Regions from separate parts of the Streptomyces sp. CA-210063 genome, predicted to be linked through region 2. Evidence: riboswitches for the same ligand, from Rfam matches in the RefSeq annotation. Region 2 holds a riboswitch; the other holds the start of a gene.
What was found. A riboswitch is a leader RNA that binds a small molecule or an ion and turns the genes downstream of it on or off. The one in region 2 is predicted to bind cobalamin.

Region 1: it holds a riboswitch for cobalamin, as region 2 does, so the genes downstream of both, JIX56_RS14425 (ribonucleoside-diphosphate reductase subunit alpha) here and JIX56_RS36235 (cobalamin biosynthesis protein) in region 2, are expected to answer to the same signal.

Annotation. Positions count from the first base shown of each region.
Region 1 covers NZ_CP102512.1:3,377,927-3,382,581, forward strand. Annotated here, with positions in the region: gene mctP (monocarboxylate uptake permease MctP) at 1-523, shown strand, start outside; gene JIX56_RS14415 (nucleoside hydrolase) at 855-1,844, shown strand; gene JIX56_RS14420 (GNAT family N-acetyltransferase) at 1,951-2,457, shown strand; cobalamin riboswitch at 2,521-2,655, shown strand; gene JIX56_RS14425 (ribonucleoside-diphosphate reductase subunit alpha) at 2,782-4,655, shown strand, end outside.
Region 2 covers NZ_CP102512.1:8,297,359-8,302,013, forward strand. Annotated here, with positions in the region: gene JIX56_RS36230 (cobyric acid synthase) at 1-1,050, opposite strand, end outside; gene JIX56_RS36235 (cobalamin biosynthesis protein) at 1,047-2,006, opposite strand; cobalamin riboswitch at 2,105-2,248, opposite strand; gene JIX56_RS36240 (hypothetical protein) at 2,382-2,558, shown strand; gene JIX56_RS36245 (hypothetical protein) at 2,575-2,796, opposite strand; gene JIX56_RS36250 (inorganic phosphate transporter) at 2,828-4,087, opposite strand; gene JIX56_RS36255 (lysozyme) at 4,279-4,655, opposite strand, start outside.

The DNA of each region.
Region 1 (4,655 bases), 4.9 Mb from region 2:
CTACAAGGACTTCATCAATCCGGACGCCACGCCCGCGCAGGAGACCAAGGTCTCCAAGCTGGTGTCCCTGCTGGTGAAGGTGGGCGCGCTGGCCTTCGTCCTCACCATGGACAAGACGGTCGCCATCAACTTCCAGCTCCTGGGCGGCATCTGGATCCTCCAGACCTTCCCGGCCCTCGTCGGCGGCCTGTTCACCCGCTGGTTCCACCGCTGGGCCCTCATCGCCGGCTGGGCGGTCGGCATGCTCTACGGCACGATCGCCGCGTACGGCGTGGCCTCCCCCACCCAGAAGCACTTCGGCGGCTCCTCGGCGGAGATCCCCGGGATCGGCGAGATCGGCTACATCGGCCTGACGGCCTTCGTCCTCAACCTCGTGGTCACGGTGGTCCTCACCTTCGTCCTGCGGGCTGCCAAGGCCCCCGACGGCATCGACGAGACCAAGCCGGAGGACTACACGGCGGACGCGGGCGACGCGGGCGTCCAGGTGGAACTGCCGCCGGCGACGGCGGGGGCGAGCCACTAGGTCGTCGCCGGGTTCCGGGGCGGCGCGGGGCCTTTCCTCGCCCCCGCCGCCCCTACCCGTCCCATCCCCAGGGGCGCTGCCCCTTCGACCCCGAGGGGGTGCGATGTCGGGTGCGGGTGGGTGGGGGCTGGTCGCGCAGTTCCCCGCGCCCCTGAAAAGACACGGCCCCTGCGGGCCGAAAAGCACGGGGCGCAGCCCCTGCTTTTCAGGGGCGCGGGGAACTGCGCGAGAAGCCCCACCGGACCCGCGGATGGGGGTCGAAGGGGCGCAGCCCCTGGGATGGGACGGGTAGGGGCGGCGGGGGCGAAAGACATCCGGTTACGCTGGCCATGTGACCGCCCGCACACCGATCGTCCTGGACAGCGACCCCGGTATCGACGACGCCGTAGCCCTGCAGTACCTGCTCGGCACCGGCCTCTGGGACCTCAAGGCCTACACATCGGTCGGCGGCAACCTCCCCGCCGAGGCGACCTACACCAACGCCCGCGCCCTGGCCCGAGCCCTACGCATCGACGCCGACGTCCCGGTACACCGAGGCGCGGGCCGCCCCCTGTCCCGCCTCCCCTACCGAGAGGCCTCCGCCTTCCACGGCCCGGCAGGCCTCGGCCACGAAACCCTCCCCGACTCGTCGGCCCCGCACCCCACGGAATCGTCCGCGCAGGCCCTGCTGCGGCTCTCCCGGGAGTACGAGGGCGAGCTGACGGTATGCGCCACCGGCCCGCTCACGAACGTGGCCATCGCACTGCTGGAGGACCCGGACCTCGCCCGCCGCGTCGGCAAGTTCGTGTTCATGGGCGGCGCCGCCCAGGTGCCGGGAAACTTCACCCCGGTCGCCGAGTTCAACATCTGGGCCGACCCCGTCGCCGCCGAGATCGTCCTCTCCTCCGGCATCCCGTTCACCATGGTCGACCTGGACGCCTCGCACCGCTGGCTGTTCCGCCCCGCGGACCTCGCCGCGCTGGAGGCCGCGGGCCCGGGCACGGCCCTCGCCGCCCGGCTCATGCGCACCTACATGGACGCCTACACCCGCCACGGCGGAGACGGCACCTGCCCGCTGCACGATCCGCTGGCCGTGGGGGTCTGCGGGGACGAGGCGTTCGTCGAGGCCGCCGAGGGCGCCGTCGTCGTGGAGTGCGCGAGCGAACTCACGCGCGGCCAGACCGTGTTCGTCCCGGCCGCCGCCCGCCGCGTCTACTACTCCGAGTCCCCCGCCCTGACCGCCCGCCTGCGCGCCACCGGCCGCGTCGCCCTGGGCCCGGGCACCCGCGACTTCAGCGAGGACTTCGTGGCGACGCTGCCGCGGTGGCCTGCGGTGGGCTGAGCGGGTTCGCTGCCGAGCGGCGGCACCTGGCTGATCATCGGACAAGTCGTCGCCCCTGTGGAAAACCTCGGACCCGCTTTCCCACCGCTGCGGCAGACTGCGAGCCATGGACATCACCATCAGGCAGATCTCCCCCGACGAGTACGCCACGCTCGGCGAGATCACCGCACAGGCCTACCTCGGCGACGGACTGCTGGACTTCGGAGAGAGCGACGAGTATCTGTGCGAGTTGCGTGACGTGGCGAAGCGGGCCGCCGCGGCCGAGGTGCTCGTGGCGGTGGCGGACGGCCGGGTGCTCGGCGGGGTGACCTTCGTCCCGGCGGGCGGCCCCATGGCCGACATCGCCCGTGCGGGAGAGGCCGAGATACGGATGCTGGCAGTCGCTCCGGAAGCGCGTGGGCGGGGTGCCGGCGAGGCGCTCGTACGGGCCTGTCTGGAGCGCGCCCGGGCCGTGGAGGGCTGTGCACGCGTCGTCCTGTCGACCCAGCGGACCATGCACGCCGCCCATCGCATCTACGAACGCCTGGGCTTCGCTCGCACACCCGAGCGCGACTGGAAGCCCCTCCCCGACCTCTTCGACCTCACGCTGATCACCTACGAGTTGACGCTCTGACACCCTGGGAAACCGAATGCGACACAACATGTGGGGGTGGCGCCGCGCCTCGGCACTAGATGTATGCTCATGCTCGCTGTCGTCGCAGGGGAATCCGGTGCGAATCCGGAACTGTCCCGCAACGGTGTACTTGCGTGCGTTCATCTCCATCGCGCACGCCTGTTCAGTCCGAACACCTGCCGACAGTGCGCCCGGCCGTCCGGTCCGGGTGCCCTGACGTCCGGGCCTCGTGGAATGGGCCGGTGGACGCGACGCCCCGGTGCGCTCGTGTGCTGCTGCCTGCCTTCCGCAAGGCCCCTTGCTTCAGCGAGGGAGAGCCCCCACGTGACCATCGCGCCAGCCGACCCGGTTTCAGCCGAACTGGCTTCAGCCGCCCCGGCGACGGAGACCGACGGTCCCGGTACCGCGTTGCTGCGGACCCTGACCGAGCTGACCGCCGACCTCCCCGACGCCGACCCCGGCAGGGTCGCCGCCGCCGCGCTGCGCGGCCGGTCCTCGCGTGCGGCCTCCGCCGAAATGGCCGTGGAACTGCGCGAGCTGGCCACGGAGGCGGCCGCGGGCCTCATCTCCGAGGACCCCGCCTATGCGAAGCTGGCCGCCCGGCTGCTGGCCATCGGCATCCGCGCCGAGGCCGCCTCGCAGGGCGTCACGACGTTCACAGAGTCCATCGCGGTGGGCCACCGTGAAGGCCTCGTCGCCGACCGCACGGCGGAGTTCACGCGTGTCCACGCCGGGCGTCTCGACGCCCTGATCGACCCGGCCGGCGACGACCGCTTCGGCTACTTCGGCCTGCGCACCCTGCACAGCCGCTATCTGCTCCGGCACCCGATCACCCGCAAGGTCATCGAGACGCCCCAGCACTTCATGCTGCGCGTCGCCGCCGGCCTCGCCGAGGACGACACCGTCCGTGCCGTCGACGAAGTCGCCGCGCTCTACAGGCTCATGAGCCGCCTCGACTACCTCCCCTCCTCCCCCACCCTCTTCAACTCCGGCACGCGCCACCCCCAGATGTCGTCCTGCTACCTCCTCGACTCCCCGCTGGACGAGCTGGACTCCATCTACGACCGCTACCACCAGGTGGCCCGCCTCTCGAAGCACGCCGGCGGCATCGGTCTGTCGTACTCCCGCATCCGCTCGCGCGGTTCGCTGATCCGGGGCACCAACGGGCACTCCAACGGCATCGTGCCATTCCTGAAGACCCTGGACGCCTCGGTGGCCGCCGTGAACCAGGGCGGCCGGCGCAAGGGCGCGGCCGCGGTCTACCTGGAGACCTGGCACTCCGACATCGAGGAGTTCCTGGAGCTGCGCGACAACACCGGTGAGGACGCCCGGCGTACGCACAACCTGAACCTGGCGCACTGGATCCCGGACGAGTTCATGCGCCGGGTGAACGCCGACGAGCAGTGGTCCCTGTTCTCCCCGGCCGATGTGCCCGAGCTGGTCGACCTGTGGGGCGAGGAGTTCGACACCGCGTACCGCGAGGCGGAGGCGAACGGCCTGGCGAAGAAGACCATCCCGGCCCGTGATCTGTACGGCCGTATGATGCGCACCCTCGCGCAGACCGGCAACGGCTGGATGACCTTCAAGGACGCGGCCAACCGCACGGCCAACCAGACGGCCGAGCCGGGCCATGTCGTCCACTCCTCCAACCTCTGCACGGAGATCCTGGAGGTCACGGACGACGGGGAGACGGCGGTCTGCAACCTGGGTTCGGTGAACCTGGGCGCGTTCGTCGACCGGGCGACGGGCGACATGGACTGGGAGCGGCTGGACGAGACCGTCCGCACCGCCGTCACCTTCCTCGACCGTGTCGTCGACATCAACTTCTACCCGACCGAGCAGGCGGGCCGCTCCAACGCCAGGTGGCGCCCGGTCGGCCTCGGCGCGATGGGCCTGCAGGACGTCTTCTTCCAGCTGCGCCTGCCCTTCGACTCCCCCCAGGCGAAGGCCCTCTCCACGCGGATCGCCGAGCGCGTCATGCTCGCCGCGTACGAGGCCTCCGCCGACCTCGCCGAGCGGGGCGGCCCGCTGCCGGCCTGGGAGAAGACCCGTACGGCCCGCGGTGTGCTGCACCCCGACCACTACGGCGTCGAGTTCACCTGGCCGGAGCGCTGGGCGGCCCTGCGCGAGCGCATCGCGTCGACCGGCCTGCGCAACTCCCTGCTCCTGGCGATCGCGCCCACGGCCACCATCGCGTC
Region 2 (4,655 bases):
GAACCCACCGCAGATGCCGAGAGTCGGCCGCCCCTCCGCGGCCCTGCGCAGGAGGGCGTCGGCGAGCCCCCGCTCCCGCAGCCACTCCAGCGCCCTGACCGTCCCCCGGGTCCCCGGCACGACGACGAGGTCGGCGTCGGCCAGCTCCTCGGCCCGGTCCACGAACCGGACGACGACACCGGGTTCGGCGGCGAGCGCGTCCACATCGGTGAAGTTGGACATCAGCGGAATCGCGCACACCGCGACCCGCAGCACGTCCTCCCCGACGGGCGGCGCGACATTCGACTCCCGGACCGTCCCCCGCAGCGAGACCCGAAGTCCGTCCTCCTCGTCGATCCCGAGCCCGTGCCGGAAGGGCAGCACGCCGTACGTGTGCCGCCCGGTGAGCCCGTGCAGCATGTCGAGCCCCGGCTCCAGCAGGGAGACGTCCCCCCGGAACTTGTTGACGAGGAACCCGGCGATGAGCGCCTGGTCCTCGGGGGACAGCAGCGCGAGGGTCCCGAAGAAGGACGCGAAAACCCCACCACGATCGATGTCGCCCACGACGAGCACGGGAAGCCCGGCATTCCGGGCGATCCCCATGTTGACGATGTCGGTCCGCCGGAGATTGATCTCGGCAGGACTGCCCGCCCCCTCACAGATCACCGCGTCATACGTGCCCCGCAACTCGGCGAGACAGTCCAGCACGGTCCCGAGCAGCCGCTGCTGCCGCCCGCCGTGATACCCACGCGCGCTCATCTCGCCCACCGGTTTGCCCATGAGCACGACCTGACTGCTCTGGTCGCCCCCCGGCTTCAGCAGCACGGGATTCATCAACGCCGTCGGCTCGACCCGACAAGCCTGCGCCTGCATCGCCTGCGCCCGCCCGATCTCGGCGCCTTCCCTCGTCACGAAGGAGTTCAGCGACATGTTCTGCGCCTTGAACGGCGCGACCTTGACCCCCCGCCGCACCAGCCACCGACAGATCCCGGCGGTGACGACACTCTTCCCGGCATCGGAGGTGGTCCCGGCGACGAGCAGTCCACCGCCGGTGGAACGACTGCCGCTCATGAGTCCCCCTCCGCCGGCTTCGCGAACCGCCCCCGCAGCACCGCCGCACCCGCACTGACCCCCAACGCCAGCCAACTCACCCGCCGGGACAACCGAGCAGCCCGCTCGATGTCCCCCACGGCCACGGCCCGCCCCTCCCCATTCAGCACAGGCCGATGCTCAACCCGCCCCCCATACGACAACGTGCCCCCCAACCGCACACCGAGCGCCCCCGCGAACGACGCCTCCACAGGCCCCGCATTGGGACTCGGATGCTTCCCCGCATCCGCCCGCCAAGCCCGAACGGCCCCCCGCGTATCCCCACCCGCGGCCGCGGCCAACACCGCGGTGAGCCGAGCCCCGGGCCACCCCGCCACATCGTCCAGCCGAGCCGAAGCCCACCCGTACCGCCGATAACGCGACGACTTGTGCCCGACCATGGCATCCAGCGTGTTGACGGCCCGGAACCCCACAAGCCCCGGCACCCCACCGACGGCGCCCCACACGAGCGCCCCCACCACCGCGTCCGACGTGTTCTCGGCGACGGACTCCACGACAGCCCGCGCGATCCCGTCCGAGTCGAGCGCCTGAGGGTCCCGCCCGCACAGATGAGGCAGCCGGGCCCGCGCGCCCTCGATGTCCCCGGCTTCGAGGAACCGCCCCACGGCCCGGGCCTCCCGCACGAGCGAAGTCCCCCCGACGACGGCCCAGGTGGCGGCACCGGTCAACGCCACGGAGGCGGCACGCGACGGCCGTACGGCGGACGCGGCGACGGCACCGAGCGCCGCAGCGCCACCGGCGCACACGACGGTGTGCAGCGCGCCCCACCCCCGGTGGTCCCGCCACAGCACCCGCTCCACGGCACCCGCCGCCCGCCCGAACGCGGCGACCGGATGCCCCCGGCGCGGATCACCGAGCAGCAGATCACCGAGGAGCCCGGCGGCGGCGCCGCACGCGAAGACGCGATCGGCACGCACGGGTTCAGCCGATCGCGGGGTCGGGCAGGGACCAGGTGCTGAAACTCAAGTGGCAGCCGCGCATGGCGATATGTCCTCACTCAGGGTGTCCACGCCCTGGTTCGACGAGACCGACGGCGAGAGTTCCTGGCTCCCGGGATGGTTCTTCCCCGGTGACAGTGGCGGGACCGCGCCGGAATCGCACCGGCTTCCTCTCCTGCCGTCGTACATGGCCCCGGCAGTCCACCACGCCCTTGGAAGACCCGTCAACTTGCTGTTGACCTGCGGTGGAACGGTGTGCTGAGCCCCACACCCGCTGAAATCCCGTCAGACGCCCGAATCGGCGGAGCGGGCGGATCGTGAAGTTGGGGGTGCTTTCCGTCGGGGGTGGGCGCCTTGGCCGCGCTTCTCGTACCGAGTGGTGAAATACACGGTCTCGTCTGGCTGGTGGTGACCGTACTCGGCGCCGCCGGGGCCGGCCTGTGGTGGGGGCCGACCCCGGTCACGGAACGGCTCCGGGTCCTGAACCGGGCGCTGGGGGAGGCTCGGCCCCAGCGCCCGCACCACCGCTGACGTGGGGTTTCCGGTCTCAGGTCATGATCAGGGAAATTCCGTACGCCACGGCCGCCGCGCACAGCGCGAAGCACACGTACGCCCCGGTGGTCGCGAGCGCCACCGAGTCGCCCCGGGTTGACGCTTCCTCCCGCTTGGAGAGGCCGACGATGCCCAGGGTGAAGAGGCCGACGAGGGCCACGGTGACCACGAGGCTGACTCCGAAGACGGAGCCGAGGGCTGCCCAGTCGATGTGCATGGTGGTGATCTTCCTCAGGGAGTCGCGGGGCTCAGACGGCGGGCGTCGGCGTGGGCGGGTTCGTCGAGGCCGTGGTCTCGGCGGCGGTCGCGGCCGCGGGGGCCGGAATGGTCGCCGTGAGGTCCGCGACCACCGGGCCGGCCGGCGGCGTCACCGCTGCCATCGCCGTGGTCACCACTCCGGGCGTCTCCTCGGCGTCGTTCACATTGGTGTGGTCGACCACCTCGCGGCGCGAGAGCACCCAGATGGCGGCGCTGGAGGCGATGAGGAAGACCGCGACGACGGCCGTGCCCCAGGTGCCGAAGGACGTGACCCACTCGGCGAGCGCGGCGACCAGCGCGGCGGCCGGCAGGGTCAGCCCCCAGGCGACGAACATCCGGGTCGCGGTCGACCAGCGGACCACACCGCCCTTGCGGCCGAGGCCCGCGCCCATCACGGCACCGGAGACCGAGTGCGTGGTGGAGAGGGAGAAGCCGAGGTGCGAGGAGGCCAGGATGACCGTGGCCGCGCTGGTCTGGGCGGCGAAGCCCTGCTGCGGCTGGAGGTCGGTCAGACCCTTGCCCATCGTGCGGATGATGCGCCAGCCGCCCAGGTAGGTGCCGAGCGCGATGGCCATACCGGCGGAGACGATGACCCACACCGGCGGGTCGGAGTCGGGTGCGAGGGCGCCGCCGGCGACCAGGGCCAGGGTGATGATGCCCATCGTCTTCTGGGCGTCGTTCGTACCGTGGGCCAGCGAGACCAGGCCCGCGGAGGCGATCTGACCGGCGCGGTAGCCCTTGCCGGAGGCCTTCTCGCTCGTGTGCTTCCCGAGCCCGTACGTCAGCCGGGTGGCGAACATCGCCGCGATGCCGGCGACCAGCGGGGCCGCGACGGCGGGGATCAGCACCTTGGTGACGAGGACGTCACCGTGCACCGCGCCCGCGCCGGCCGAGGCGATGGTGGCGCCGATGAGACCGCCCATCAGGGCGTGCGAGGAACTGGAGGGGAGCCCGACGAGCCAGGTCAGCAGGTTCCAGAGGATGGCGCCGACGAGCGCCGCGAATATGACCTCTGGCTGTATGCCGGACTCGTCGACGAGCCCCTTGGAGATGGTGTTGGCGACCTCTATGGAAAGGAACGCGCCGACAAGGTTGAGCACGGCGGACATGGCGACCGCGACCTTGGGCTTCATGGCGCCGGTCGAGATGGTGGTGGCCATCGCGTTGGCGGTGTCGTGGAAACCGTTCGTAAAATCGAACGCGAGCGCAGTGATCACTACGATCGCGAGGATCAGCGAGAAGTTTTCCATTTACCCGGGCTTCTTTTGGACGTCAGTGGCACGTGGACCGTAGGCAACCTGGATGAACGGAAGATGAACTAGGACAGGCTTGCGGGTGTAGTGAATGAGGTGCCGCCGCTCCGCCTGTGCGCCGACGCAGGCGGCGAGCCCGGCGGAGCGACAGCCCCCGTGTTCGAACTGAGGTGGAATACCGAGGTCCGCTACCCCTTGGCGAACTCCTTCAGCCGGCCCATGGACCCGTTGAAGAGATTCTGGTCACCCGGCAGGCGCCCGCTGCCGTTGTCGTACTGCCAGATCGTCCAGAACTTCCACCCCGCGGGCAGTTCTCCCGCCCCCGCGGAGTTGTACCGGGCCAGCCACAGCGCGTGGTTCCCGCCGAAGGCCGCGCTGTTGCCGGTGCAGGTCTTCCACCAGTGGGTGGTCGTGTAGATCACCGGACGACGGCCGGTGAGGCGCTTGACCTCGTCGCTGAACGACTTGATCCAGCCGACCATCCTGCTGTTGCTCAGGCCGTAGCACTTCTTCTTCCTGTCGTACGGGTTGTACTCGATGTCGAGCGCCGGCGGCAGCGTCCAGC